DNA from 2 places in the uncultured Marixanthomonas sp. genome. Region 2 is predicted to be linked to the other one. Evidence: riboswitches for the same ligand, from Rfam matches in the RefSeq annotation. Region 2 holds a riboswitch; the other holds the start of a gene.

Region 1 (16,236 bases), on a different contig from region 2:
ACCACATTTACAGAGTCTGTTTCATCTACAGGAGCACAAACTGAATTGACCAAAAGCTATACTGATTTAACACCAGGAACTAGATATCAATTCTTCTTAAAAAATGCAGATTGTGGTTCTGGTTGGGCTACACCTACATCAATTTGGACGGCAGCACTTCCTCCATATTCTTACGATTTTGAATTTACCGAAGAAAATTATGGTGAGTATGATTCTGACGGGTGGTCATCAAACACTTGGATTAATGGAAGTGGTGAAGGTGCACAAAATGAAACAGGGTATGTGTTTAATAATACGAGTACCTCTTTCGCAAAAGACGACTGGATATATTCTTACCCTATAAAAGTAAATGCAGGGGAAAGAGTAGAAATTCGCTATTACTCTCAATTAGGAACAGAAGAAGCAGATGATGCAACATTAAATATTGCAGCTGCTACTGCACCAAATAAAGATTCAAACATACAAGAATTGAGCAGTCACACTGTTTCTGGTGGGGATTACGTGGAGTACACTTCAGAGTTTATCGCTTCTGAGGCAGGAGTATATTATTTTGGATTTGGAAATGTAACTCCTATTGTTTCTGAAAGTTCAGCTTTACGATTAGATAATATACGTATTACTTCAGAACCACTATCTGTGGAGGATAATACAGCTTCAGTAACGACTATTTACCCTAACCCTGTAAAAGATCGTTTATTTGTAAACTCTGAAGAAGCTATTCTTGATATTCAGGTTTACACAATAGGTGGAAAATTGATTTCGGAATACTCAAATACAAATGAAATTGATTTCTCATCTTATTCTAATGGTATCTATTTAGTTAAACTGGTAACTGAAAATGGAACTTCAGTTAAGAAGGTAATTAAATAACGCCTTCTAAAATTTATAGCCAAGCAGCTATATTTTATCTAAACCTTCAAGTAAAGAGTTTAAAGCTTTTATTTGAAGGTTTTTTTTATGGTACAAAGAATATACAGTTACTTCTTCTACCTGGCAATAGTACGTCAACGAACGTATTTTATTCAATATCATAATAACAAGTACACAATAAAATAGAAGCTGTACAAAAAGCCAAACGATATAATATTATTCAAGTTTTCAATAAATAGTTAGATGTTCACGTTATCTACGTAGTGATAAATTCTTGTTAAGGGTAGACATATATCTTAACAAGATTGTTCATTTTTGTATTTTAACCCAAATAACAAATTAAAACTTGAATATGAAAAAGCTTTTAATACTTGCTTTAGCGATTACAACTTTTGCGTGCAGTAATGATGATAACAATGCGCAGGTGATTAATAACCCACAAACTCCGGGGCTTGCCTATGCAGTGAGTGAATCTGATTTTACAACAACCTACAGTTTACTGCGAAGTGAATTACAGGCAAATCCTAATATATCAATAATAGCAGAGGTAAACCATACAGCCAATGCACAAAATATCGATAAAGATTTACGAAATACACGTGTTATTTTCTTCGGAAATCCCACGTTGGGAACCCCACTAATGCAGGAAAACCAATTAGCTGGGTTAGATTTACCTCAAAAAATGTTAGTCTATCAAGATAATGACAATAATGTTTTTGTTTCATACAACGGAACGGAGTATTTAGCTGCAAGACACTCGGGTGTTGGCGGGGCTCAAACACTACAACAAATTAAAAGCGCCCTTGCTAATTTTACTGAAGATGCTACTAATGGTTCAGTTTCAGAAAACTCCAGTAGTGGAATTACCAATAAGCAAGGAATTATAACATTAGTAAGTAACAATGATTTTAATACTACTTATAATAACCTAAGAAATGCAGTTGTTGATAATGCTGCTCTTACTCTTTTTGCAGAATTAAATCATCAAGAAAATGCACCTAATGAAGGAGATCTAAATCCTACACGGGTAATTATCTTCGGAAATCCAGAGTTGGGAACTCCTCTAATGCAAAACGCACAAACTACAGCGATTGATTTGCCTCAAAAAATGCTAGTTTGGGAGAAAGAGGATGGAACTGTGAATATTTCCTATAATGATTCTGATTTTCTACAAGAAAGACATGGAATTACTAATAACGATGGACGTTTAGATCAAATTAAAAGTGCATTAAATAACTTGGCAATAGACGCAGCAAATTAATTAAAGAGAATAGCTATAAAATAAAAGCGGCTTCGTTTAGAAGCCGCTTTTTATTTTTAGAGATTAAATGCTTTTCTCACAGTATCCACATAATCCAGTTTCTCCCAGGTAAAAAGCTCTACTTCTTTCTTGATAGTTCCTTTGTAAGGACTTTCAAAAATTTTGGTTACTGTTTCTGGAATACGTCCCATATGTCCATAAGCAGCGGTTTCCACATAAATTGGATTACGTAATTTTAAACGTTTTTCAATAGCTGCAGGGCGCATATCGAAAATTTCAGCTACTTTTTTAGCAATTTCACCATCGGTTAAATCAATTTTAGAAGTACCGTGTGTATTGACTAATATTGAGGTAGGTTTTACCACACCAATAGCATAACTTACTTGAATTAATACTTCTTCAGCAACGCCAGCAGCTACCAAGTTTTTAACAATATGTCTTGCCGCGTAGGCAGCACTTCGGTCAACTTTACTTGGGTCTTTACCACTAAAAGCACCCCCACCATGTGCACCTTTACCGCCATACGTATCAACAATTATTTTTCTACCCGTTAAACCAGTGTCTCCGTGAGGACCACCAATTACAAACTTTCCAGTCGGGTTTATGTGGTAAATAATATCATCATTGAACAGTTTTTGAACATACTCAGGTAGTTTTGCTTTTACCTTCGGAATTAAAACTTCAATAATATCCTTTTTAATTTTGTTCAACATCTTTTCATCTTCATCAAAATCATCGTGCTGAGTTGATAAAACAATAGAAACTATTTTTTGCGGAACATTGTCGTCGCTATATTCAATAGTTACTTGACTTTTTGAATCAGGACGCAAATATGGAATTTCGGTTCCATCACGGCGCAATTTTGCTAATTCAATAAGAATCGTATGCGAAATTTCAAGTGCTAACGGCATATAATGCTCCGTTTCATTGGTAGCATAACCAAACATCATTCCTTGGTCACCAGCACCTTGCTCTTCTTTGTCTTCGCGATCAACTCCTTGATTAATATCTTGTGATTGCTCGTGAATCAATGAAATTACGCCACAAGAATCACCGCTAAATTGATAGGCTCCTTTTGTGTAACCAATTTTATTGATTATATCCCTTGCAATATGTTGTACATCTAGGTAGGTGTCACTTTTCACCTCTCCGGCAAGTACTACCTGTCCTGTTGTTACCAAGGTTTCACAGGCTACTTTCGATTCGGGATCGAAGGCTAAAAAATGATCTAATAATGCGTCGCTAATTTGATCTGCAACTTTATCTGGGTGTCCTTCAGAAACACTTTCTGAAGTAAATAAGTACGCCATAAAGGTCTTTTTAAATTTTTATATACTGAAGATTTGACGAACGCGTCGAAGGAAGTTTACACTGCCTTTAGCATTTTTTAATCTGAAATGTTCTAAGTGAAAATAGTATTCAGAAAAACATTCAGAAGAGGTTGCAATCAGTCAAATCTTTCCTCTTTCAGCGGACAAAGATAGTATTAAAAATAGATTTTTAAAAAGAAGCAATTTCAAAATAAAGTTAAATTAATTTGGAATATCAAAAAATGTTTAGCAATCTTTGTACTCACAAAGTTCAAATCTTTATTGAAATGTTATCAAGAAAGGCTGAGGGAATAGACCCTATGAAGCCTTAGCAACCCTTTCACTTGAAAGAAGGTGCTACATTCTACAAAAATGTCCAAATATTGGAAATTTTTTGATAGATAACGACAAGACAATTTTTTAAAATTGTTTACTCACTTCTTAATAACATTTTTCTTATAAAGTACGCCAATAGGCGCATTTTGACTTTTGGTTTAATTTATCATTAACTAAAAAAAAAGAAAAATGAGTACACAAAAATTAGCAACACAATCGTTGCACGCAGGACACGACGTAACGGCGAATGGAGGAACCCGAGCGGTGCCTATTTACCAATCTACCAGTTACGTTTTTAAAAACAGCGACCACGCTGCCAATTTGTTCAACCTTTCGGAACCTGGGTTTATTTATACCCGAATTAACAACCCCACGAACCATATTCTGGAGCAGCGTTTAGCGGTATTGGAAGGAGGAATTGCAGCCGTAACAACCGCTTCGGGAACTTCGGCAATTGCTACAACATTGCTCACGTTATTGCGGGCTGGAGACCATATTGTAGCATCTAGTAGTTTGTATGGCGGAACGTATAATTTACTGAATGTTACCCTGCCAAGATTGGGTATTACAACTACATTCGTAGATGCAAATGATACTGAAAATTTCAACAAAGCGGTTCAAGAAAATACCCGAGCGATTTTTGTTGAATCGTTAGGAAACCCAAAATTGGATGTATTGGATATTGAAGCTATTTCTGAAATTTCGAAAGCGAATAAAATCCCGCTACTAGTTGATAACACAGTCGCTACCCCAGCTTTGCTAAACCCAATTAAGTACGGAGCCAATATTGTAATTCATTCGCTTACCAAATACATCAACGGAAATGGGACTGCTTTAGGCGGAGCAATCATCGATGCGGGAACGTTTGATTGGACCAACGGAAAATTCCCTGAATTCACCGAACCATCACCTGGATATCACGGTTTAGTTTATTCTGAAGCATTGGAAGAAGCTGCATTTATCGCCAAGGTTAGAATTGAAGGATTACGAGATTTCGGTGCGGCATTGAGCCCATATAACGCGTTTCAAATTTTACAAGGTCTGGAAACCTTGGAAATCCGAATTAAAAAACATAGTGAAAATGCGTTAGAGCTTGCTAAATGGCTTCAGAATAGGGAAGAAGTAGCTTGGGTAAATTATCCTGGACTTTCAGAAAGTAACTACTTCAACCTTGCTCAAAAGTATCTACCAAACGGTCAAAGTGGGGTAGTTACTTTTGGTTTAACAGGTGGTTTTGATGCTGCTAAAAAGTTTGTAGATGCCACTGAACTATTCTCTTTGTTGGCCAATATAGGCGATACCAAATCTTTGATTATTCATCCAGCGAGTACAACACATCAACAGTTGAGCGATGAGCAGCAAGAAACTACAGGTGTTACCAAAGATTTAATACGGCTTTCAGTAGGGTTAGAAGCGTTTGATGATCTTACTGATGATTTAGAACAAGCTTTTAAAGCGATTACCAAAACAGTCTTAGTTTAATTTTAGTTATAGAAAACGGCAGTGAGATATGCCATTCCACTGCCGTTTTAAAATAATCTTATGAAATTACAAACTTTACATATAAACTATACAACTCAAAACGAAGCTTTTTCGGGCATAATACCTATAAGTTTTGAGCTTTTCGGACCTCGTTTAAGCGAAGCACCTATTATTTTGGTAAACCATGCATTAACTGGAAATAGTTCAGTTACCGAGGAAAACGGCTGGTGGAATCAGCTTATTGGCGATGAAAAGTGTATCGATACAAAGCATTATACAGTTCTTGCTTTTAATATTCATGGAAATGGTTACGACGGATTTCTACTTGAAAACCCTGAAGCATTTTCAGTATACGATGTTGCAAAGCTTTTTTTACATGCAATCAATCAATTGAAAATTGAAAAGATACGTGCTGTTATTGGAGGTTCGCTTGGCGGAAGTATAGCTTGGCAAATGGCGGTGCTGCGACCTAATCTGTTTGAAAATATCATCCCGATAGCTACCGATTGGAAAGCGACCGACTGGTTATTGGCAAATTGCCGAGTTCAAAAACAGATTTTAGAACATTCTGAAAATCCTGTTCACGATGCAAGGATTCATGCTATGACGTTGTATAGAACCCCGGAATCCTTTAAACAGAAATTTAATCGTAGTCTGAACGAAAAGTTAAATGTATTCAATGTTGAAAGTTGGCTATTGCATCATGGTGAAAAGTTGAAAAACCGATTTCAGTTAGAGGCTTATAAAACGATGAACCATTTGTTAACCACCGTTAACATTGCAAAAGAAACGGGAAATTTCCTTTCTGCAGTAAAAAACATAAAAGGGAATGTTCATTTAATAGGCGTTGACACGGACCTTTTCTTCACAAATAAAGAAATTAAAGACACGTATCAAATCTATAAAACCATAAAAAGCAATGTTTATTATCACGAAATAAATTCGATACACGGGCACGATGCTTTTTTAATTGAATTTGAACAGTTACAAACCATTTTAGAACCCATTTTTCAGAAAAAGAACACAAATTATGAGTACCATAACGATAGACAAAAGAATAGAAGAGAAGTCACTTCAGTTAATTGATTTGGAAAATATCAAAAAGAAAAAAGTGAATGTGGTGATCTTCGGTCACGGCAACGTGGGCGCACGCTTGGTCGATCAAATTATTAAGTCGCAAAAGGAAATTTCAAGAAGGCGCGATTTAGACTTGACCATTTTTGCGGTGGCAAACTCTAAAACGATATTATTTGATAAAAAAGGTGTAAAAGCAAATTGGCTGGAAGAAAAAAAAGAGAAAGGAACACCTTATACCGTTACTGATGTAATAAAATTTTCAGAAGAACATAATCTGGAAAACTTGATTGCAATTGATAATACGGCAGATTCAAACTTTGTTTTTAATTACGAAGCATTAGTGGAAGGTGGTTTCAGTTTGGTTTCTTCCAATAAAATAGGAAACACCATCGATCTGGATTTTTATAAAAACCTACGAAAAACCCTTTCAGAAAAAAAGAAAGAATATTTATACGAAACAAATGTAGGCGCCGGCCTTCCGTTAATAGATACTATAAAATTATTGCATCTTTCCGGAGAGAATATTACGCGTATTAAAGGTGTGTTTTCAGGTTCTTTAAGTTACATTTTTAATGAATTTTCAGAAGGAGAAAAAACCTTTAGCGAGGTGTTGAAAGAAGCTATAAACAATGGTTTTACTGAGCCTGACCCAAGAGAAGATTTATGTGGAAATGACGTAGGTCGAAAACTTCTCATTCTAGCCCGAGAACTAGATTTGCACAACGAATTGGAAGATATTTCTATTCAAAACTTGATATCCAAACCCTTAAGAAGTATTTCAAAGTCAGCCTTTTTTAATCAATTGCAAGAGTTGGATGTTCCCTTTCATATAAAGCGAAAAAACTTGGCGAAAAACCATGTTTTGCGGTACATTGGTGACTTACACGGAGATTTATCAAAAGAAGATGGAGCTATTCTAAACGTTAATCTGGTGCCTGTTCCTAAAAACAGTGCATTGGGGCAATTAAAAGGAAGCGATTCCATTTTTGAAATCTACACTGAAAGTTACGGTAAAAACCCAATTGTAATCCAAGGGGCTGGAGCTGGAGCGGCCGTCACGGCCAGAGGTGTATTTGGTGATATTCTTCGTTTAAGCGATAAATTAAACTAAAACGAAAAATTATGAAAGTAACATTGAACAGAGTAAACGACAATTATCATTTTGAAGGAAAAGGCGCATCGGGACTTCCGGTACATATTGACAATAAAACTGGTGATGAAGTGCATGGTTCTAGCCCGATGGAGTTATTGTTGATGGGCGTTGGCGGATGTAGTGCGATTGATATTGTCTTAATCTTGAAAAAACAAAGACAAGAAATAACGTCTTATAACATGGAAGTAGAAGGGAAGCGTAAGGACCTAAAAAGCGCGAAACCTTTTGAAGCCATTCACACCACTATTTATTTAGAAGGGACCATTGATGAAGAAAAAACCAAACGTGCCGCGGCTTTAAGCTTTGAAAAATACTGTTCTGTTTCCTTAACATTAGAAGGAAATGTAGCCATAACGTACGATATAATTTTGAACGGAAAAAAACTATGACACATTTTGAAACCGACGCTATTAGAACACAATTGGAGCGCTCTCAGTTTAAAGAGCACTCTAATCCATTGTATGTAACGTCAAGCTTTGTATTTGATGATGCTGAAGATATGCGTGCCTCGTTTGCTGAAGAAAAACAGCGGAATATCTATAGCCGGTTTACAAATCCTAATACCTCAGAATTTGTAGAGAAAATCTGTAAAATGGAAAAAGCCGAAGCAGGCTACGCCTTTGCCACAGGTATGTCTGCTGTTTTTTCAACGTTTGCCGCTTTATTGAATAGTGGTGACCATATTGTTTCGTGCCGAAGTGTCTTTGGTTCAACACACAGTTTATTCACCAAGTTTTTACCCAAATGGAATATTGAAACTACTTTTTTTAAAACAGATGAAGTAGATTCGATAGAAAACTGTATTCAAGAAAACACTAAAATATTATATGCTGAAACACCAACCAATCCGGCAGTTGCTATTTTAGATTTAGAAAAACTAGGGGCCATTGCCAAAAAGCACAACCTGATTTTAATTATCGATAATTGCTTTGCAACGCCATACTTACAGCAACCTATTGAATTTGGAGCCGATTTAGTGATTCATTCCGCTACAAAATTAATTGATGGACAAGGTCGTGTATTGGGCGGTGTTACCGTAGGTCGGGCCGATTTGATTAGGGAAATTTATTTGTTTTCGAGAAATTCAGGTCCGGCATTATCACCCTTTAATGCCTGGGTGCTTTCAAAAAGTTTGGAAACCCTTGCCGTGCGGGTCGATAAACATTGCGATAATGCATTTCAACTGGCTGCTTTTTTAGAAAATCATTCTGCCGTGCAATCCGTTTGGTATCCTTTTCTTCCATCGCATCCACAATATGAAATTGCAAAAAAGCAAATGAAAAAAGGTGGAACCATTGTAAGTATCGAATTAAAAGGCGGTATTGACGTTGGCAGACAGTTTTTAAATAATTTGAAAATGTGCTCGCTCTCGGCCAACTTGGGCGATACCCGAACCATAGCGACGCACCCCGCTTCAACAACACATAGTAAACTTTCTGAAGAAGACAGACAAGAAACCGGTATAACCAATGGTCTGGTTCGCATTTCAGTAGGGTTGGAACATATAACAGATATTATTTCAGATATAGAACAAGCACTTCAAAAAATCAAGTTATGAGCACGTTGGTAAAAGCATTAGAAGACCGTATTTTAATATTAGATGGTGCCATGGGTACAATGCTTCAGCAGTATAATTTTTCTGAAGAAGATTTCCGTGGCGAGCGGTTTAAAGATTTTCATATTTCAGTAAAAGGAAATAACGATTTACTGTCATTGACCCAGCCTCAAGCCATTGCCGAAATACATAGAAAGTACTTTGAAGCCGGAGCCGATATCGTGGAAACCAATACATTTTCATCAACCACTATAGCCATGGCCGATTATGAAATGGAAGATTTGGTATATGAATTAAATTATGAGGCTGCTAAAATTGCCAAAACCGTAGCCGATGAAATTACAAAAGCGAACCCTGATAAACCCAGATTTGTAGCTGGTTCTATTGGGCCAACCAACAAAACGGCAAGCATGTCACCCGATGTAAACGACCCTGGTTTTAGGGCGATTTCTTTTGACGAACTTCGAGTTGCCTACAAACAGCAAACCGAGGGCTTATTAGATGGAGGAGCAGATATTCTCTTGGTCGAAACGGTATTTGATACGCTAAATGCTAAAGCAGCTTTATTTGCTATTGAAGAAGTAAAAAACGAACGAAATATCGACGTTCCCATTATGGTAAGTGGAACGATAACCGATGCTTCGGGACGAACCTTGTCTGGACAAACTGCTGAAGCATTTTTAATATCCATTTCGCATATCCCTTTATTGAGCGTTGGTTTTAATTGTGCGTTAGGGGCTGAGCAATTATTGCCTCATCTGGAAGTGATTTCAAAACAAACCGGTGCGGCAACTTCCGCCCATCCCAATGCAGGACTACCGAATGCTTTTGGGGAATACGACCAAAGTCCCGAGGAAATGGCTTCATACATCAAAGAATATTTAGATAAAAAGCTGGTCAATATTGTTGGCGGGTGTTGTGGTACCACGCCCGAACATATTAAAGCAATTGCAACCGTAGCTTCAACATATCAACCAAGACCTTTCAGTAATGTGAATAACCTACAAACAGCTTAATTATGGAGGGAATCGCTACAAAGCTTATTACAAAACAGTTGAAACTTTCTGGGTTAGAACCTTTGGTAATCACACCAGAAAGTAATTTTATCAATGTAGGAGAACGAACCAATGTGGCCGGATCGCGTAAATTTTTACGATTGATCAATGAAGATAAATATGATGAAGCGTTAACCATTGCCAGACATCAAGTAGAAGGCGGCGCACAAATTATCGATGTGAATATGGACGATGGTCTCATAGATGGGGTGCAGGCGATGGTCAAATTCCTCAATCTTGTTATGGCAGAACCCGATATTGCGAAGGTTCCTATAATGATCGATAGTTCAAAATGGGAGATTATTGAAGCCGGACTGCAAGTGGTGCAAGGCAAATGTATCGTGAATTCCATTAGCTTAAAAGAGGGCGAAAAAACCTTTATTGAACAAGCAACGTTAATAAAACGCTACGGCGCCGCAGTAATTATTATGGCTTTTGATGAAAAAGGGCAAGCAGACACTTACGAACGGCGCATTGAAATTGCAAGACGTTCGTATGAACTGCTGGTGAATATTGTTCAATTTCCGGCAGAAGACATCATCTTTGATTTAAACATTTTTCCTGTCGCCACCGGAATGGACGAACACAGAAAAAATGCCATTCATTTTATTGAAGCAACACGTTGGGTAAAACAAAACCTGCCACATTGTAGCATTAGTGGAGGTGTGAGCAATGTTTCATTTAGTTTTAGAGGGAATAATCCCGTACGAGAAGCCATGCACTCTGTGTTTCTATATCACGCCATCGATGCTGGAATGAACATTGGTATTGTAAACCCTACCTTGTTGGAAGTGTACGATAATATTCCAAAAGATTTGTTACAGCGTGTAGAAGATGTCATTCTCGACAGGCGTGATGATGCCACTGAACGGTTATTGAGTTTTGCTGAAACGGTGAAAGGAGCATCCAAAAAACAAGAAGTTGATCTTTCTTGGCGGGAGCAATCACTTCAGGAAAAAATTACCCACGCCTTAGTAAAAGGAATTGACACTTATATTGTAACGGATGTAGAAGAAGCTCGAAAAATTGTGTCCAAACCAATTAAAGTAATTGAAGGCCATTTAATGACGGGGATGAATGTAGTGGGCGATCTTTTTGGCAGCGGAAAAATGTTTTTGCCTCAAGTGGTAAAGTCCGCGCGGGTAATGAAAAAAGCCGTTGCGTACTTGTTGCCGTTTATTGAAGAAGAAAAAGATGGTACGAATGACTACGCAAAAGGTAAAATTTTATTGGCCACAGTTAAAGGCGATGTACACGACATTGGCAAAAATATTGTTGGTGTAGTCTTGGCTTGTAACAATTATGAGATTATAGACTTGGGTGTTATGGTACCGCCCGATAAAATTATAAGCGAAGCTAAAAAACACAACGTAGATGCTATTGGTTTAAGTGGTCTCATTACACCTTCATTGGACGAAATGGCTTTTCTGGCTTCAGAAATGCAGCGACAAAACTTTACCGTTCCATTACTTATTGGCGGAGCCACCACGAGCAGGATACACACCGCTGTAAAGATTGATACCCAATATGAAAATGCTGTGATTCATGTAAATGATGCGTCTAGGGCGATAACCGTGGTGGGCGATTTGTTGCAAAAGGAAACAGCTATAGATTATAAAAACAATTTAAAAACTGAATATGCTTCTTTTAGGGAAGCGTTTCTGAAACGTCAAAAAACGAAAACGTATCTTCCTGTAGATGAAATAAGGAAGAATAAATTTAAAATAGATTGGAACACTTCTGAAATTGTAAAACCTAAAGAATTGGGCGTACAGACACTAGAAAATTTTGATCTTTCCAAGCTTGAAATGTATATAGATTGGACGCCTTTTTTCCGAAGTTGGGATTTACACGGCAAATTTCCGGCAATTTTAAAAGATGAGCTAGTCGGTGTTCAAGCCACTGAATTGTATAATGATGCACAAGAAATGCTTCAGAAAATCTTTTGTGAAAAGATACTAGAAGGCAAAGCTATTTTTGGTCTGTTTGAAGCCAATACGATCAATGACGATGATATTCAAGTTAGTTATTCTTCCGAAGGAAAAAAAGAAACTACGTACTTTAGAACGCTTCGTCAACAAAGTAAAAAAGCCAAAGGAAGACCAAACATTGCGTTGGCAGATTTTATAGCCCCTAAAGAAAGTGAAAGACAGGATTACGTAGGCTGCTTCTGTGTTTCAGCTGGGTTTGGTGCACACGAAGAAGCAGAAAAATATAGAAAAGATTTAGACGATTACAACGCTATTATGATAAAGGCATTGGCCGATCGTCTTGCCGAAGCGTTTGCTGAATATTTACACGAGAAAGTTCGGAAAGAACATTGGGGATATTCAAAAAACGAAACCTTAACCAATGAAGAGTTGATTAAAGAAACCTATAAAGGCATTCGTCCTGCACCGGGTTATCCAGCGTGCCCCGATCATTTGGAAAAAGAAACCATCTGGCAACTTTTAAAAGTAGAAGAAACGATAGGCGTCCAACTTACCGAAAGTTTGGCGATGTGGCCTGCAGCATCGGTATCCGGCTATTATTTTGCCAACCCTGAAGCACGGTATTTTGGAGTGGGGAAAATCAAAAACGATCAAGTAAACGATTTTGCAAAGCGGAAAAATATTCCAGTTGAAAAAGCTGAAAACTGGTTAAAATCGAATAGAGCAGACTCATGAAAGTAACAGAACACATAGAAAACAAAAACGGAAACACACAGTTTTCATTTGAAATATTACCGCCATTAAAAGGTAGAAATATACAGTCGGTTTTTAATAGTATTGATCCGCTAATGGAATTTAAACCACCATTTATAGATGTAACCTATCATCGAGAAGAATATGTTTATAAAGAAATGGAAAACGGATTATTGCAAAAAAAGATAGTCCGAAAACGTCCTGGTACGGTTGGTATTTGCGCTGCGATTCAAAATAAATATAAAGTAGATGCTATCCCCCATGTATTGTGTGGCGGGTTTACCAAAGAGGATACAGAGAACTTTTTAATCGATTTGGACTTTTTAGGAATAGACAACGTCATGGCTCTAAGAGGTGATGCGGTGAAATCTGAAGTATATTTTAAACCCGAAAAAGACGGACATTGTTATGCCGAAGGACTTGTAGATCAAGTTATACAGTTAAATAAAGGGAGGTACTTAGACGGTGAAACGGTAAACCAATCAAAAACTGATTTTTGTGTAGGCGTTGCAGGGTATCCTGAAAAACATATGGAGGCCCCAAGTCTACAAAGTGATATTGCCTATTTAAAGAAAAAAATAGAGAAAGGGGCATCCTACATTGTTACACAACTGTTTTTTGACAATGCAAAGTTTTTTGAATTTGTAGCAGCTTGCCGAAAAAATGGAATTACTGTCCCTATTATTCCAGGGTTGAAACCTATTTCAACAAAAAAACAACTTACTATATTGCCACATCGGTTTCATGTTGATTTACCAGAAGCACTTACAAAACAAATATTAAAATGCAAGGACAATAAAGCTGTGCGTCAGGTAGGTGTAGAATGGTGCATTGCCCAAAGTAAGGAGTTAATTAAAAGCGATATTCCTTTTTTGCACTATTATTCAATGGGAAAAAGTGATAATATTAGAAAAATCGCTTCAAATCTTTTTTAAAAATCTATGTGTACAATATAAATTATGATAATTTTATAGTTTTTTATTATATTTCATATAAAATGTTATCTCGAAAAACCAAATACGGAATTAAAGCTCTTACCTTTCTTGCAAAGCGTGAAGAAGATGAACCTGTGCCTATTTCTGTAATTGCTGAATCAGAAAATATTTCTCAAAAATTTCTGGAAAGTATATTGCTTAGTATGCGTAAGGCTGGTTTTTTAGGTTCTAAAAAAGGAAAAGGTGGCGGTTATTATCTACTGAAAGAAGCAGCTGAAATAAAAGTTGCGGAAGTTTACAGAATATTGGAAGGCCCAATCGCAATGGTGCCTTGTGTGAGTTTGAATTTCTATGAAAAGTGTGATGACTGCCCTGATGAAGATACATGTTCGGTACATAAATTAATGATTCAAGTACGGGACAACACCCTGAAAATTTTCGAAAACACCACCGTTGAGGATATTATTATAAGAGCATAATGGTGCTTAATTATAAATTAAAAAGCTTTATATTTGTAAAATCTACTAATCCCATAGGGTAAAAAGGATTATGAAAAATATTTCTTCAAAAAACATACAATTTTTTAATCAAAATTTACGGTACGAACAACCTTCGGAAATTATAAATTTTGCATTACAATTTTCCGAAAACCCTTGGCTTACTACTAGTTTTGGCCCTTATTCTGCAGCCTTGTTGTATGCCGTAATACAGCAACAAAAAGATTTACAAGTTGTTTGGTGCGATACGGGTTATAATACAAATGCCACATATAATCATGCTAATTCTTTAATTGAAAGTTTGCACTTAAACATTGAAATTTTCACCCCGAAGTATACCACCGCGTTTATAGAGAGTATGATTGGCGAACCTACCATTGATAATCCAAAACATGAATTTTTTTCAGAAAAGGTGAAGTTAGAACCCTTTCAAGAAGCATTGGTAAAATACAAACCAGATGTTTGGTTTACCAACCTTAGAAAACATCAAACGGATTATCGAAAATCGATTGATATCTTAAGTTTTACCGAAGATGGTATTTTAAAAGTATGTCCTTTTTATCATTTTACAGATGCTCAGATGTTAGACTATATGAAGAAACATAATCTTCCAGCAGAATTTGATTATTACGATCCTGTAAAAGCACTTGAAAATAGAGAGTGCGGCATTCATTTACAAGGTTAACTTCAAAGTGGTTTCTAGAGGTGATTCTGAAAAAAATATGCTATTTTCCCTTTTCAGAAATACTATCATATGATTCCATCTAAAGAAGAAGTTGTTGCTACCTACACTAGAGTCAAACCTTTTGTTCACCAAACGCCTGTACTCACATCATCTTTATTAAACAAATTAGCTGAAGCCAAACTGTATTTTAAGTGTGAAAACTTTCAGAAAACGGGTGCTTTTAAAATGCGTGGTGCTATTAACGCTATTCAGCAATTGTCTGAAGCTCAAAAGCAGGCAGGTGTAGTGACACATTCCTCTGGAAATTTTGCACAAGCGTTATCTTTGGCGGCGAAAAACTTGAACGTAAAAGCCTATATCGTTATGCCTTCAAACGCTCCACAAGTTAAGAAAGATGCGGTGCTGGAATATGGGGGGATAATCACCGAATCTGAACCAACCCTAGACGCCCGTGAAAAGGAAGCAAACCGAATTCAAAAAGAAACAGGAGCGACCTTTATTCATCCTTCTAACAACACAGATGTAATTTTAGGACAGGGCACCGCGGCGATGGAGCTGTTGAGTAAACATCAAGATTTAGATTACATCCTTACTCCAGTAGGTGGCGGCGGATTGATTGCTGGAACAGCATTGGCTGCTCATTACGGAGCTGAAAAATGCCGAGTAATAGGCGGTGAACCATACGAAGCTGACGATGCGTGGCGTTCATTGCAAACCGGAAAAATTGAAACCAATGAAACCGCAAACACTGTTGCTGATGGTTTACGTACTAACTTAGGTGACAAAAACTTTCACATTATCAATAAATTGGTTACTGAAATTATACGTGTTGAAGAAACGGAAATAATAAATGCTATGCGTTTAATTTGGGAGCGTATGAAAATAGTAGTAGAACCTTCCTCGGCAGTTCCACTGGCTGCGGTGCTTCGGAAGAAAATAATTTTTGAAAATAAAAAAATTGGTATAATTATCTCTGGCGGAAATGTAGATTTAAAAAACCTACCCTTTTAAAACTGAAAAATTGCGTTACTTTGCCGTCGATGAATAAAAACCTACTTATAGCGTTTCTTTTTACCCCACTTTTTCTCTTTTCACAAGAAGAAACACGTCCGGGCTTTTTTATAGATGCCAATTATTTTTACGGCACCATTGTTCGGCACAATAAGGATATTGCTCACTTAGTGACAAATCACCCTCAGGGGGTTATTTTAGGGTACAATAAAAAAACATTTGGTTCAAAACGCTGGCATCGGGAATACAATTATCCCGATTGGGGTTTGTCTTTTGTGCACCAGAATCCAGGTAATGAAACACTTGGTGAAAATTACGGTCTCTA
Region 2 (16,236 bases):
CGATTTATAATAGATGATTCGCCTTTTTCTGAAGAAATAAATCTGAAAGGACGAACTCCTCAATGGGTATCTCCCTATATATATTGTGAAGTATCCTTTACCGAATATACTAAAAATGAACTTTTAAGACATCCTGTTTTCAAACGGTTACGTCTCGACAAAAGCTCCATAGAGGCTGTTAATGAAATACAAGGCAAACGTACTTTTCCTAATCCAACAAGCAATAAGGACATTAAAAGAAAAGGTGAACGACCTCCAAGATCGGGTACGGATGTACTCACTGTAAATAGTATTCCAGTGCCCATCTCTAATCTAGACAAAGTCTATTGGCCCAAGTCGGGTTATAGAAAATATGATTTAATCGATTACTACCTTCAAATCTCTGAAACTATACTACCATATTTAAAGAACCGTCCTCAAAATTTACATCGGCATCCTAACGGGATTGAAGGCGATTCATTTTATCAAAAAGATAGTGAGAATTTACCAGATTGGATCGAGTCATTTAAACAGTATTCTAAGTCTTCTAATAAAAATATTGATTATTTATTATGTCAGAATGAAGCAACCTTACTTTATATGGCTAATTTAGGATGTATCGAATTAAATCCGTGGAATTCTCAGATAACTCATATAGAACATCCAGATTATGCTATCCTGGATCTAGATCCTTCACCTAATAATACGTTTGAACAAATAATAGAAGTAGCCCAGGCCGTCAAAGCAGTTTTGGATAACGCAGGTATAAACGGTTATATTAAAACCTCAGGCAGTAGAGGACTCCATATCTTTATTCCTTTAGGGGGGCAATATAGTTATTCAGAAACTCGCAACTTCGCAAAATTATTGTGTTATTTTGTTATTGATTTGGTGCCCTCTTTAGCCACGATTGAACGAACCAAAACAAAACGTGATGGAAAGATATATCTTGATTACTTACAGAATGGACGAGGACAAACTATCGCTTCAGCCTATTGCGTACGTCCGGTTTCAGAGGCTTGTGTCTCCACCCCGCTTTTATGGAAGGAAGTGAAATCGGGTTTGAAAATAGATGAATATACCATTAAAACCGTTCCAGAACGCTTAAAAAAGCTAGGGGATATATTCGAACCTATACTTAAAGAAGAGATAGATATGAAAAGCGTAATTGATACCTTAAACGCTTAATATATTGCTACATTAAAAGTACCATCGTAATACCAAAAATTATATGGGCGAATATTAAATGCAGATAATATTTTTTTCTTTCAACTGAAGGCGGATGGGGATGTATTATGAATCCCAATTGCCAAAAGCAAACTCCAATCACCCCAGCGATAGAACCGAAGATAATCCCAGATACTAACGTAATAGGTATATTGAAAATATGTCTGCAAAAATTAAATATAACAACTAAAAAAATCCCAATTAAAACGTGTATGACCCATCCTAATACATGTTCTTTTCCTATTTTAAAAGGTTGAGAAGGTATTCTTCTAATAAATAAGTTTATCAATTGAGGTTCTTTCATATTGCTATGAGTAAAATAAGAAACGCCATAGCTAAATGCTGTCATAGTAAGTGTGGCTAATACTCCAATTGAGATAACTGAAAATAAGATTGTCATAATCATTAAATTGGTGGATTAAAAATAACTTATTTTTTTATAAATAACGATATCTAATTATTCCAATAAAATGATTGGTATGTAATTAAACATTCCACATTCAAAAAATTATAAACTTCCCTTAAAAACTCTAAATGATATCCTAAATCACTGCTTTATATACTTTTAAATAGTTAGCTTTAAAACACTTAACAGAAAACATAGACATTATGAGAACTCTATATGCTACTTTAACAGTGATATTTTTGTTCATTGGATTGGTAAGTCAGTTTTATTTTAATCATACCCCGTTAAACGCATTTTATTTTCTTACAGTGCTATTCGGAATTTTATCCATAATATGGAATAAATCGCCCGAGTATTATCGGAGACATTCCAAATAAACTCCTTTTTTAATTTCAGTTAAATACAATAAAACAGACACCTATGGAAAAATGGTTTGCTACTGATTTTATAACCCTTACCGCAATTGCCATTACTACCGTGGTTATTTATGCTATTGTAATTCTATATACACGCATCTTCGGTAAACGAAGTTTTTCAAAAATGTCGAGTTTTGATTTTGCTATGACCGTGGCCGTAGGTTCATTAATTGCTACAACCATTCTATCGCATTCTGTATCTTTATTGGAAGGGATGTTCGGTTGCTTTATGATTTTTGCTATGCAGATGTTGGCTGCTCTTTCGCGACGCTGGAAACCCTTTAGAAAAGCCATTGACAACAGTCCCTTACTTATTATTAATGGATGGCTCACTTATCTTAGATGATAATTTAAGAAAGGCTCGGGTATCGGAAGGAGATTTGCGCTCGAAATTAAGGGAAGCTAATATTTTATCCCTCTCTGAGGTTAAAGCTGTCATCTTTGAGACTACTGGTGATATTATTGTTATTCATTCTAAAAATGCCGAGGCTCAAGTAGCTGAATGGCTATTAACGGATGTTAAACGTAAATAAAATGTATGCACTGTTCATAAACCTATTGTATAAAAAAAGCCTTAGGTACCCATATCAGTTTACTCAGAGATATCCATTTGCAACGGATTGTATTATGGCTATGGTAACTACTGAAATAAACAATCAAGCTATAAATAATAACCAAAATATTTCTTATACATGAAAGATTTTTTAAATAAAAATAAACGCCCGTTGTTTGGTGGGCTAATAGCAACACTTTTCATCGGAATAGGAGTTTTTTTTCTAGGCAATTTATCAGGATATGAAGCCAAAAAATTAATAAGTACTTCTCTATCTGGCATTAATATGCTTTGCAATACCATTGTTCTGGCCTCAGCAACTATTTTAGCACTATTGCTTACACTTTTGGGTATAAGCACGGGCACAAAATCTAAATTGAAAAATGCTCATTATAAACAGGTGTTATCCATTGCCAAATTTGATACTATTTTATTTGTAGGCGCATTACTACTCTTTCAACTTTTTAATATTCCTATCACCGAAGCAGACAATGTGCCTACAGCGTGGTATGACATAATCTATTGGACAACGTTGTTTTTTTCGTCCGTTTTAAGCGGGATGATGATTACAGTTATTTTAATGTTATATACCACCGTAACCAATATTATAAATATAGTAGGTCTGGGAAAGGATCATTACTTAATTAATGATGAAAAGAAAGACAAAGATTAGACATATTTCTTAATAATTAAAGGGGTGATTTTCAAAAAAATTTAAAATACTAGGTCTATAACTTTGATATATGGACGCTATAACTCTGTTAGGCTTATTTGCAGGCATATGCACCACTTCGGCTGTAGTACCCCAACTAATTCGAGCTTGGAAAACAAAAAAAGTAGAGGACGTTTCTCCCATTATGTTTGCAATTCTTTTATTAGGAGTAAGTCTTTGGGTTGTATATGGTGTTTTAAAAGATGATTTAGCCATCATAGTTACTAACGGTCTATCTTTAATTTTAAATATGAGCATGCTTTATCTAATGGTTTGTTATAGAGGGAAAAAATTGTATCTTTTTTAGTTTCTAAGGGTAATTAAATTGAGCAAACCAAATTGAAATAGAGGTTGAAATTAAAAAAACCAGAACTTCTGTGAATTCACAGAAGTTCTGGTTTTTTACCAATTCCTTCATTAAGTATAGTTTATAGAATTTTTGTAAGTGAGTTTTTAATAAAATTTTCCATTTTTTGGGTTTTAGCTAATTTTTCCAAGAAATCAAATAAAATTTTGAATATATCTACAATGTTTTTTTATTTCCTTCTTATCAAGCACCAGAATATTTAGTTGGCCTTTCTTTCTCGTTTTAATTTTAATCAATAACAAGTCCATCTTTTACTTAGTTGAGGTGTGTTCTAGACACAGTCACATCCACTATTTAATCCAGATATTTTATGACTGTGATCGGAAAAGCTCTTAACAGTAGTAATGTCAATTTTGTTTGTTTATTTTATTTCTTCACCGTTTAGATGTTTTTTAATAATGTCTTATCTAATAAAGGTTCCATAATGAAGTTGTTAAATATATTATACAACTTTTAAAAGTGGTTTAACTAAAGGTAACCCTTCTATTCAAAAAAATACAAGTAACATAGTGTTTAAATTAACTATGAAGGCATTTTCAGACACTGAACGAAAATCTACTTTGGAAATCCTGGAACTTTATTAGGAATTTTTCTAGAGCATGTCAATATAGAAATCAAATAAATTATGTAATGTAACTTTAGTAGGAATCAGGAAGTTGAGAAATACCAGATTAAAATAAATGAAGATTGACATCAAAAAAACCAGAACTTCTGTGAATTCACAGAAGTTCTGGTTTTATACTTTTTTAATGTCGTAAACTGTATTGTTTATAGTACATAAGAAGAATTTTTATAAAATTCAAACAGATTTTTGAGTATAGTTATAATCTTTTTTATTTCCTTCTTATCAAGTACTAGTTCTTTTCATCTTCTATTTGATCTTCAATATCCTTATATTTAGTTGGTGTTTCTTGCCCGTTTTAATTTATATCAACAATTTATGCGTCTTATACTTAGTTGAGATGTGTTCTAAACGCAGTCACATCACCGCGATTTAATCCATATCTTTTATGATCGTAATCGGAAAAGCTCTATACATTAGTAATATTATTTTTCATGATGATTTTATTTCATCCCCATTTAGAGATTTTTATATTAACAACTCTTAATAGTGGTTTGCTTAAAAGATAACTCAATAAAAAATTTGAAATAGTTTTTTTAAATTAACTATGATGACATTCATTAACATCTCAAAATACTGAACTGAAATCTATTTTAGAAACCATTGAATTTTATTGGGAACTTTTTTAGGGCAATTCAATAGGTAAATCAAATAAGTTACGTGATTTAATTTTAGGAGTGAGTGAGGAAGTTGAGCAATACCAAATTGAAATAAATGAAGGTCGAAAAAAAACCAGAACTTTTGTGAATTCACAGAAGTTCTGGTTTTTTACTTTTTAAACAATAGTAAAAAATAAAATTTGAAAAGATAAAATAATAGTCTAATAGTATTATTTATGTTAACTCTGTTCGATTTTACAATTCTCGAGAAAAACTTTTTCTGGAAAAATGTAAAAAAGTTATCATGAAATATTGAATTACAGATCCTTATAGTAAGGAATCTTTAAAACACCAGAAAAAAATTGAAAATGATGATTTTTTAGTTTTTATGGTAGTTTTTGAGCTTTTTAATAGAAAATAAAGTAAGAAATACTTCTCGTTTGAAGAATTTAAACTAACACTTTTACCTTAAATGAGTTTTACATTCATGTTTTCTTAATGAGCTGAAATTAATTATTTTCTTAATAACTAATATTTTTATCCTATTCAATTTAGATTTAATATACGGAAATCTCTATCATAGTTTTTCTTTCGTTATGATTAAATCACGCTTTTATCTATTTTACAGTCTACTGCCTATTTTCTGGATATCTTCTTCAGAAAAGCCAAAGTAGCTCATTTCATAGATGCAATGGACAATAACTTCCTGTTCTGTAAAATTAGTTAATGTTTCATCATTAATATCCATCCCCAGCCAAATCCGCCAAGGGGTCAACTCGATACCTTGTGGATATTTTTCGTCCTCATTTCTCGGATTATTATACTTTGCAGAAACATCAATATATTCTTCATTATCATCTTTTTCTATGGAAAGTACTATTGACATATCAGTATCTTCGGGTTGCATCATTACCAAATTTTCAAAAACTACTTTATATCCTTCTAGATTTTTAATAGCCTCGGGATAAATTTCTGAAAATTTAGAGTAAATATTAGACCAAGTATTATTCTGTATAAGTTTTTTAAACTTCATTGAGACTACTAAATTTTTAATGTTATGATTATAATCAAGTAAGGTTTTTCAAGTAAGCTATCACCGCTTTCCAATCTGCAAAATCTTTATCTCCTTTTGGGCCAAAATGAATATGTTTCCCCAGAAATTTTCCAGCTCCATTTGCAGTGCGATCATCTATAAGGAAATCGCCGTGAACTAAATGTTTATTATGCGAAAGAATCAACCTTTTATATGCTTCATCGGGTAAGTATTTCTTCACCCAAAGTAATTTATCTTGCCAAGCGGAAGGGTTATCCCAAGGAGCTGTAGATAATATATAAGTGTCAAAATTTTTACACAACCACTTATAGCCCTCAATGGCACCATCATAGGGCTCCATTAAAAAGAAAATTCCAGGGACTTCATCTAAATCGCCTTCATATTTTAGCTTATCTTCTTCTGAAATTTTATCGATGCCCGATTTAAAGTTTACCAACACATTGTCCATATCTACAAATACGGTTTGTTTGGTCTTATTTTTTTTATGTTCCAAAAGCTCTTTATAGTTTTTTGTATGACGCACTACTTCTTCACAGAATAGATCAGAAGAATTATCTGTGCTATACCCATCTTCACTTAATAGACTTACGCTAAATGCTTCTCTTTTTTTATTAACTCGATCTATATACTCTTGATTCATAGGATTAATCCCTCTAGATCTATCTTTAGAATCTGCTCCTGAGTCTCCCATAAAATCCCATTCTTCGGCAAATAAAGCAAGTTGTATTGCTTTAACTTGCGTAGTAAAATCTGAAGGTGTTCTTTGAACTTTTCGAAGTTGTTCGACTTCATAATCCATTAAAAAGCCTTGATAGTCATTTAAAATTTTTCCGATTGTCAATGCTGTCATAAATACATTTTTAAATTTAATTAATAACTGCGTCATGCACTAGTTCAGAGAAATGTTCCTGTCGGAAACTTCTAAACTTTATGTACATTTTTTCTGTGATTTTTAAAGTAAAATCACAGAAACCGATAAATATTATAAAATTGAATAAATCATGCTTTTCCTATAAGTAGGCTCATTGTATAAGCACCTTCGCCTGATTGAGCAGGTTGCTATCACTTTATCGTGATTCTAAATGGTATTGCTAAGATACGGTTATTTTATAAATATTTTCCTAAAACTAGCTTTCTTTACCATACATTTCAAGAATGTCTATATGCTTGTTATGCAGTTTTAAGTGATTTTCTAAAGAGTACTCAATATTACCCGTTGCTGATTCTTCAAAATGTTCGGGAAGAGGCTTATACTTTTCCATCAGTTCATTGTATAAATTATCAAGCTTAGAAAAATAATCCATTACATACTCATAGCCAGTTAAATCAACTGTAACATTAATATTATCTGATATATAGGCTATACAAGGATTGGCATTCCATATTTCAGAGTTGGTAAAGTTTATAGAACCATACTGGTCTTTCTGGTGTTCAAAAAACCAAATGAGTTTCTCTCTTTCAGAATTCGCAACTTGGAATGCTATTAGAGCCTCAGCAGCTTGATCATTTATTGATTTAATATTGATTATAGAATTGATGTCAAAAATTAAGTTGTTTGCTTTGTCATATAACTTATAATCGAAGCATTCGAAGACGCCTAATTTGCCTAAGAAATTTTTTATAAAGCTATAATCATCATACCAGTCGGCAAAATCATCTAGCTTAATTGGATCTTGCATCTCTTTTATATCATTTGCCATTGAATAGTATTGCTTTTCAACCAAAATATAGTCATTAGATGGTTTAAAAGTAACTTTCTCATCATGACAAAAAGTAAAATTAAGGCAGTTTGTCTTTTCTAAATCTGTGAAATTAGTGAGTTTGTTGCAAACGTATATATCATCTACGACAGTATCATTTTTACTTTCAATAAACAAATCTAAATAGTGACCAGATTCTGAAAAAAATGTCATTCCTTCACAGCCTTTATTACAAGATCCGCATATACCAAAGAACACATCGTCAAATGAATGACAACCATCTTCTTTTGCAATTTTAAACTTCTTTGCTAGTTTTTGCAGAAATAAAGATTTTGAAACATCCATATAAGGTTTATCATCATCGAGTAGTTTGTTGAGTGCTTCGATATCGAAGTTTTTTATGGAGTATATGATCTTATCCCGCATTATTAGAAACGATTATTATTTAATTAGTGGTTTGATTTTCATAGAAAAGAAAATTAATTACTTCAAAACACTAAATGCTTTCCAACCCCATTTTTCTTTAGATTTATTAAAAGATAAAACTGCTTTAATTTCCAATTTTTTATCATTCAATATGCTATTTTCCTGAATCAGATTTGGTGGTACAATATTAAAGAATACTATTATTCAAAATCAACTCCGTTCCACACTCGCCATTCGTTTCATTGTATCAAAAAATGCTTGATAGAAGGTCTGATCTTTGGCATATAAGCGATACAAATCTAATTCTTGTTTACGTTGTTTAGACATCACATCGTCTAGAATTTTTCGGAAAGCGAGATCTTTGTTTTGCTCATCGCTATTTTCGGCAACTTTTGTTTGAAAATCAGGATGGGCTTGAATGGACTTGCTAAGGCTTATAAACTTAATACGTTGATCATCTGGTGTTGCATCCCACCCTTGGAACCAACGTTCGTTAAATGACTGTATAATCAATTCTAAAGGATCTTTTTCTTCATCACTACCGTAGGCACCGCGTGGAGATGGATTTTGAGGGTCCAAGTCGGAATCCGAATCGTCCAACCCGATAGTGTGGTTCAGCTTTATGCGCTCCAAGCCATAGGTTGATAAATCAACAGAGTTCAACAACTCATCCATACCATCTATAACAGAATCTTTGATGGGCAGTTTAGGGATTAGAAATTTTAGAAACCAAAATAGCTTTTCCCATGTAACTATTTCGAAAGGGAGAATGGAGGCCATTTGCCCATAAATTTTCACAAACTGTTTGGCTTTAATTTTAAAATCGGCTTTGTCCTCATCTTCTAATTGCAATTCAGATACAAATCGTTCTGCTGCCGTATCGATTATAGGACTTAACAGTTGCGCATCTGCTTTTTGGAAAAATAGCGTGTTGAAGTTTTCTACTTCTTCCCATTCATATACACCAACCTCATCTAAGACATTTTTTAGTTCATGAAGTACATTTACATCAGTAGCTTCGCTTAGGGACGTAGCGGTGTAAAAAGGATCAAAAGACTTTTTAATATCATCGGTGGAGTTAAAAAAGTCAAGAATAAATAGATCTTCGGTTTTCTTACCTAATTTATCCGCAGATCTATTTAAACGAGATAGCGCTTGTACCGCCATGACACCCTGTAATTTTTTATCCACATACATGGCGCAGAGTTTAGGTTGGTCAAAGCCAGTAAGGTATTTATTAGCAACCACCAATATTCTATAATCGTCCTCATCAAATTTATCTCGAGTATCCTTTTCACCAAAACCGTTCATACCTCCTTCGGTGTAATCTATACCGGAAACAGTTTTGGTTCCAGAAAAAGCAATGGCTATTTTAAATGGATTGCCTTTGTCTTCCAATATTCGTGTTAAGGATTTATAATATTTAATAGCAGATTCTATGCTTTGGGTAAGTACCATTGCCTTTGCCTTCCCTTTAAGTCTTTTTTGATTAACGATATGCGGAATAAAATGATCTAGAATTATTTCGGCCTTGGTCTGTATGGTTTGTTCATGTTGTTCCACAAACGCACGTAATTTTTTTTGTGCTTTTGCCGTATCGAATAATGGGTTTTCTTCAATAGATTTTTCTATTTCATAATAGCTTTTTAATGTAGTATAATTGGCAACTACATCTAAAATAAAACCTTCCTCTATTGCTTGCTTCATAGAGTACAAATGGAAGGGTGCAAAGCTGCCATCTTCTTGGCGGTTTCCAAATTTTTCTAAGGTAATCGCTTTTGGGGTTGCCGTAAATGCCATATAAGACGCATTGCCACGCATTTTTCGTGACTGCATTGCCATAACAATTTTATCTTGGGCGTCTGTCTCTTCCTCTTCATTTATTTCATGACCCATTGCTTGGTTCATTTTGTCGTGAGTTGTTCCACTCTGGCTACTATGAGCTTCGTCTATAATCACGGCAAAGCGTTTATCACTTAAATCTGAAATACCATCAATGATAAATGGAAACTTCTGAATAGTGGTAATGATTATTTTTTTGCCTTGTTCTAGGCTGTCCCTTAGTTCTTTTGAAGAATAGGCTGGAGCGACGATATTTTTTACTTCGGAAAATTCCTTGATGTTCTCTCGTAATTGCTTATCTAATAAGCGTCTATCAGTAACCACTATCACAGTATCAAACAGCGGATGGTCTGTACCTCTATTTCCTGCTACGCTCTCATTTTCAGGATACGTATCTATTAATTGGTAGGCAGCCCAAGTAATTGAATTAGATTTTCCTGAACCTGCGGAATGTTGTATTAAATACGTCTCCCCAACTCCATTTTTAGCGGCGTGGTCTATAATGTTACGCACCACATCCATTTGATGGTAACGCGGGAAAAACAGGGTACGCGAATTTAAGTTATCTTTTTTGCTCCCGTCTAGCCTAACAAAATGCTGAATGATATTTGCCAAACTATTTCTAGTAAAAACCTCTTCCCACAAATAAGCAGTTTTATGGCCAAAAGGATTAGGTTGGTTTCCCTTTCCATGATTATTACCTTTATTAAAAGGTAGAAAAAAAGTATCCCTGCCATTTAACTTGGTCGTCATATAAGCTTCGTCAGTATCTACAACAAAATGAACAATACATCGTGCAAATTGTAAAAGAGGTTGATGATTATCTCGTTGAGTTTTGTATTGATGTTGACCGTGAACCCGAGCGTTTTGTCCTGTCCAATGATTTTTTAACTCCATAGTGACCAAGGGCAAACCATTTACAAACAACACCATATCAATTTCTTCACGTGGATTATCTGCCGAATATGGAACTTGCCGAGTAACACTAAATATATTTTGTTCAAAGTTTTCCTTAACAGCTTTACTGCTGCTCGCTAATGGTAAAACATAGAATAAAGTAAAATGCGCATCGTCCACGCTCAGTCCTTTTTTTAGTAAGTGTATAATACCATACTTTTTGATCATCCTATCCAACCGATTTAGAATTTTTAATTTCCAATCGCTTTGTCGTTGTAGTTTTTCGAGCTCCTCTTTTTGGGTGTTTTTCAGAAAATCCCAAAAGAATTGTTCATCAATTGCAAATTGTGAATTGAAGTGCTGTGTTTGACCTATATAATACCCATTGCCTGCTCGGTAAAATTCTTCAGATTCATTTACACCATCAACACTAAGCTCTTCTGCTTTGATTGCTTCAAGGCTTGTTCCGGTTAATTGTTTTTCTATGGCGGCTTCTAGGGCTTGTTCGTTAGTTTGGCTATGCATTGTAAAAATTTTAATTAAAAAAGAATCGTTAAAACAATTAATCTTGACACGGCTGAAAAAACTCTGTAGACCAAATATCTTCACATAATTGCTCAACAACATTTGCCCTTTGTTTTATATTACTTAATTTTAAATTAGTATGAGGCTCAAAATTAATTTCTTTTAAATCGCTATTCTTAAAGTTTGGATTTTTAATGTAAAAGTCTGGATGCAAAGTTTGAGTGTACGTATTTTCTTTTAAATAATGTGGTAATTTATCTTCATAAACATCACTGCTAAATGATTGGTTTGTACCATTTGGAAGCAAAACTAATGCACCAATATTATTTCTTACATCATCGAAATCACGTTCTTGCTCAAACTCATCCCTATGTTCATCAAAATGGTCACTCCAAAGATGTTCAATCTCATATTTTTTACCACTTGGTTTAAAGTAAGTGATATAGGTTGAACTTTTGCCTACTTTATTATCAACATAGGCAGTAATACGAGAGAGTAAATGCTTTACAAATTTTCTATTTTGTTGATGTAATCTAAATTTTTCAACTCCCGAAAAGGTATATTCAATTGCATCAGCTTCTCTTTTCAATTCTTCTTTTAAAGCTGGCAAGTCAAGATTCCGTATATTCTTAATGATATTGAAAAATGTGTATTGTATAGATGAAGAGCCAAATTTTTTGAAATTAACGGCTCTTTTCACGGTAAAGGTTTCAATAAACCGTGCTACTAATTCTACTTTTTCGATTATTACATCTTTCTCATCCGAAGATAAAAGTGGAGCTAACAACATTGCATCTTGAATTGAAGCAGCAATTCCCCAATTATTAATGTAATACAAGCTCGGGCACTTTGAATCGTAATTAGCCATCTTTTCCCAAATAAAATCGAATGCTTTTACAGCAAAGTCAAGTTCATTCTTAAAAAAACCATAAAATTGTTCAGCCTTGGTCAACCCCACTTTCTCATCGTGATTATCTTTAAACCAATCATGAAAGCGTGTTCCAATTTGCTCATAATCCTCATTTTCTGAATCTGCTTTCCTAGCTCTCACTGAAATGGCAAACTTTGCTCTAAACCAAGCTTTAAAGAAATCTAAATCTGCCGTATCGTCTCGGTCGTGTAAAGTTTTTATATGTTCTTTCCAAAGATCATTGATTTCATTTCGTTTCTTTCTATTTGAAATTCTTGAGAGAACATATCCTTTTAACATTTCGGTTGAGGTCAAATTCATTCCTCTATCGTTCATTGTCTCAAAAATAGTATATGCATTTTCATCAGAGTATGCAGTTATTTTAACCAAAATCACATTGCCGATAAACCAATCAATAAAATAAGGCAAAGCTTTGCCTGTCAATTCCTCTGGAAAAACATCGTGTATATCATAATAGCGATCAACTATATTTTGCACAGTCTCATCATCCTCAACCTCGTTTAATTTATAAGATCCAGTGTCATAAAGTCCCTTTAATACATCTTGTCGATCTTCATCTGTCATATTAAATGACTTCTCACCGTATTTTTCTGAAAACACTAGGTTAGAGATACTCACCTTGTTTTCACTTTCTCTTTGTAGGTGATTTAAATAGATTAAGAACAGTGTTATAGATGTAATACGCTGTTGACCATCTATTATTGAGTTTTTACCGTCAGCAACGCTAAAAACTACTGGACCTAAATAATAACTTTGATAATTTGCAACGGCAGATCGAGCATCAGTAGATTTATAAGACTTTAAAAAGGCTGCTGTAAGATCTTCTATTATAGCTACCATGTGCTTTTCTTGCCAGCGGTATTCCCGTTGAAAATAATCTATGAAGAATTTTTGGTCTTTAAGTAAGTCGTTTATACTCTTGTCTGAAGCTTGTATATTGTTTTGGTGGTTGGTCATTTTAAGTTTTAATAATATTAATTATTCTTTTTTAATTTTATAAAATAATTCACGGGCTGTTTACATAATGGTTTCAAACTTCCATTCAAAATCTTTACTTTCCCATACCCTGTTTTTGTATTAAAATCATAAACTCGATATAATTTATAGTTTTCTGAATTTTTAATACTCCATTCTAGCTCGTTTCGTGTAATATAAAATGGAGTTTTAAAACCTCCCGTTGTGGCCTTTACCTCTATATAAACCGTATTACCATTTTTATCTACAGATTTTATATCATATCCTTTTCCATCTCCTTCTTCAATTGAAGTATGGATCACTTTCTTATTAAAACCTGAGATTTTAGATTTTTCTTTCTCTAGGTCATAAATAAAAAGTTCAGCAGCATTTCCTATTTCTGAATTTCGCTTTTCCCGTGCTGCATAGTCGACTTGTCTGCCATTGAATGAAGTATTTCCCATTTCGGTAATAAACTGTGAAATTTCAAACTCTTCTATCTCAATTTCTTGCTTATGCGATGTATCTTCCTGTATATTATCAATTTTTATATGATTTACACAGGCATAAATAAAATCTTGCGTCAATAAATGATAAGCTGGATCTTGATAAGTATCATCATTGAGTCGTTGATGATGAAGTAGAAGTAACTCATTATCTTTGAGAAGTATCGGTTTTATTTCACGACACAGGTTATAAAATTTTGTAATATTTGAGAAAGCACCTGTTTTAGGTCGATGTGGAAATTCAAAATTTATAGCAGCTCTATTAAACATACCATATTTATATAAAAAATAATCTTCCGGATATCTCAAGGTTAAGTATACTGTAAATGCACGGTGGTCTTGATAATGACTCTTTGCATCGGTCATGCCTACTCTTATATCTTCCATCGTTTGCTGAAAATAAGTAAACCGATTCTCTAAAGGTGAATTAATGTCAAAAGCATATCGAAACGCATCACGAACTTTTTCTGGTTCACGACGTACAAATTGTATAACCATTGCGGCTGGAAAATAATTTCCCGATACTAGTAAGTTAGATGTATGTCCTATACTTTCTTCAAGCATTGAAGGAAAATCTTCAGCCTCAATATCCCAATGATCTTGAAAGTGTTTTACGGCCTTCCATTTGTATAATTCTTCTTTACTAATACTATCGAATTGTTGTTTATAAGCTTGTATGTATCTTTCTATTATTTTATATTTCATAGATAGCTTTTAATGTAAATTTATATTTCCTTTAACTTCAAATTAACTACTTCTAAATCCTCTTTTTTACACCTAACCAAACGCTTATTTCTTGTATGTTGAAAATTAGAATAATCTAGAACAATAAGCTTAATACTATGTTTCGGCAGTTCGGTTTTTCTTAATTGGTCATACTTTTTACGTTGTTCACCTCTTGTTATACCTGTTGAAGTTATTCGTTTATCAAAAAAATTAACTTGTTCTGTATGCTGACGTTCATAATATTCAATAACAAGATTTAAACTTGGGTAATAAACATCCACTGGTAATTTCACTCCCGTATCGCCTCTTAGAAATTCAAAACGGTATTGGCGTAAACCTTTTACTTTCAAGACTTCATCACATAAACCTATAATGTATGCTTCGTCACTTTGTTTTTTAATAACCGTTTTTAATTGTGTTGTTTCTGAACCAACAGTCTTTAGGGCTTTTCTTTTTGGTTCGAAGTTTTTAACACCAATAGTTACTACAGTCCTAAAATCTTGTACCGTATAGCCACCTCCCAAAGCAAAATCTGATGCATAAAACCCAAAACCTCTTATTTTAGCTCTAATGTTTTTTTGTTGGGTAGCATCTGCCAATAGTTTTTTGGTTATTAACTGCTCTATGGCTTTTGCTTCCACTTTAGAAAATTGATCTTTACCCTTCATATTTTAAAATTTTCACATCACCCTAATTTTTTAAAATCAAAGTGATAGGTAAAAAGTTCTATGTTTTCTTTTTGTTTTATGAGTGCAGTTAATTCGGGATTGGGTTGATGTAAGCATGTAATACCTCGTATAGTTTTGTTAATTTCGGTGGCTAACCCTTCCATATAACTTTCCAATTGAGTAACCACCTCTACCCCGGCTAAATTGCGCTTTAATTCTACTAAATAAAGCGTATCAGTTGCCTTGTCAATTAACAAGAGATCCAATATACCGTTAACCGCCTTAATGTAATATTGTCGACCATATATTGTTTCGTCTTGATAAATTTCTAACTTTTTTCCAAATACTTCGTAGCCATATTTTATTTGCTCCACAATCATATCTTCCAAGTTTTTTTCGCGGGCTACTAATTGTGTTTTGGTAAATTCTTGGATATTAAATGGTTTTTTTACTGGTATTATATTTCGTAAAATCGTGTTGGCAGTTTTATGTCGCTTTAGTCGTTCTTTAAAATTTTGAAGTTGTTGTATATACCCTGTATGGTTTGGATTAAATTCCAATACAGATTCTAATAAAGTAACAGCCTTTTTATAAGCAGTCGTTTTTTCTAAGGTAAAAAGAAAGTTATTTAAAAATATTTCAAATTGATTTTCAATCGTATTTTCAAGAGATTTTTCTGAAAGTATATAGTAGGTATCTTCCAAATTAATAGCACATAATGCTTCATCAAATTTTTGTAGAGCTTTATCATATTCTTTATTTGCATTGTACAAATAGCCCAATTCAATTGCTACCTCCCATTTAAAAAATAACAAGGAAGGGTTTTTGTCTATTTCGGGTATTTTAGAGGTTGCTATAAATTCTTTCAAGCCTTTATTAAATTCTAGAAAGCTTTTTATGGCATTTGGATAATTTTCAAGTTGAATGTAGCTGAAACCAATAAAGTAAGCGGCTATATAATGCTCTATTTGTCCAAAAAATAGTAGAGCCAAATCTGGTGTTTCACTATCTAACGCCGTGACCCCCTTATATAAATACTCAGCATTAGTACCACTCGCCTCTTTAAGTATTTTTGTGTTAATATAAGTAGCTGTTTCAGGAGTTAAAACTTCATATAAACGACAAT

The links. A riboswitch is a leader RNA that binds a small molecule or an ion and turns the genes downstream of it on or off. The one in region 2 is predicted to bind S-adenosylmethionine.
Region 1: linked by a shared signal. The riboswitch ahead of AACZ92_RS07685 (O-acetylhomoserine aminocarboxypropyltransferase/cysteine synthase family protein) and the one ahead of AACZ92_RS03900 (hypothetical protein) in region 2 are both predicted to bind S-adenosylmethionine.

Annotation. Positions count from the first base shown of each region.
Region 1 is NZ_CAXBCK010000021.1:5,655-21,890, forward strand. Features, by position in the region: gene AACZ92_RS07670 (choice-of-anchor J domain-containing protein) at 1-870, shown strand, start outside; gene AACZ92_RS07675 (DUF302 domain-containing protein) at 1,223-2,131, shown strand; gene metK (methionine adenosyltransferase) at 2,188-3,441, opposite strand; SAM riboswitch class I at 3,729-3,849, shown strand; gene AACZ92_RS07685 (O-acetylhomoserine aminocarboxypropyltransferase/cysteine synthase family protein) at 3,967-5,259, shown strand; partial or broken gene AACZ92_RS07690 (alpha/beta fold hydrolase) at 5,320-7,447, shown strand; gene AACZ92_RS07695 (OsmC family protein) at 7,459-7,878, shown strand; gene AACZ92_RS07700 (aminotransferase class I/II-fold pyridoxal phosphate-dependent enzyme) at 7,875-9,047, shown strand; gene AACZ92_RS07705 (homocysteine S-methyltransferase family protein) at 9,044-10,060, shown strand; gene metH (methionine synthase) at 10,063-12,765, shown strand; gene metF (methylenetetrahydrofolate reductase [NAD(P)H]) at 12,762-13,718, shown strand; gene AACZ92_RS07720 (Rrf2 family transcriptional regulator) at 13,781-14,197, shown strand; gene AACZ92_RS07725 (phosphoadenosine phosphosulfate reductase family protein) at 14,268-14,900, shown strand; gene AACZ92_RS07730 (pyridoxal-phosphate dependent enzyme) at 14,970-15,911, shown strand; gene AACZ92_RS07735 (acyloxyacyl hydrolase) at 15,941-16,236, shown strand, end outside.
Region 2 is NZ_CAXBCK010000009.1:57,617-73,852, forward strand. Features, by position in the region: gene ligD (DNA ligase D) at 1-1,167, shown strand, start outside; gene AACZ92_RS03870 (hypothetical protein) at 1,175-1,612, opposite strand; gene AACZ92_RS03875 (hypothetical protein) at 2,033-2,374, shown strand; gene AACZ92_RS03880 (YetF domain-containing protein) at 2,349-2,561, shown strand; gene AACZ92_RS03885 (hypothetical protein) at 2,721-3,254, shown strand; gene AACZ92_RS03890 (SemiSWEET transporter) at 3,325-3,600, shown strand; gene AACZ92_RS03895 (DUF6557 family protein) at 5,504-5,914, opposite strand; gene AACZ92_RS03900 (hypothetical protein) at 5,949-6,785, opposite strand; SAM-I-IV-variant riboswitch at 6,929-7,026, opposite strand; gene AACZ92_RS03905 (hypothetical protein) at 7,063-8,061, opposite strand; gene AACZ92_RS03910 (type I restriction endonuclease) at 8,272-11,325, opposite strand; gene AACZ92_RS03915 (DUF262 domain-containing protein) at 11,363-13,213, opposite strand; gene AACZ92_RS03920 (DUF3883 domain-containing protein) at 13,231-14,421, opposite strand; gene AACZ92_RS03925 (hypothetical protein) at 14,442-15,110, opposite strand; gene AACZ92_RS03930 (endonuclease NucS domain-containing protein) at 15,128-16,236, opposite strand, start outside.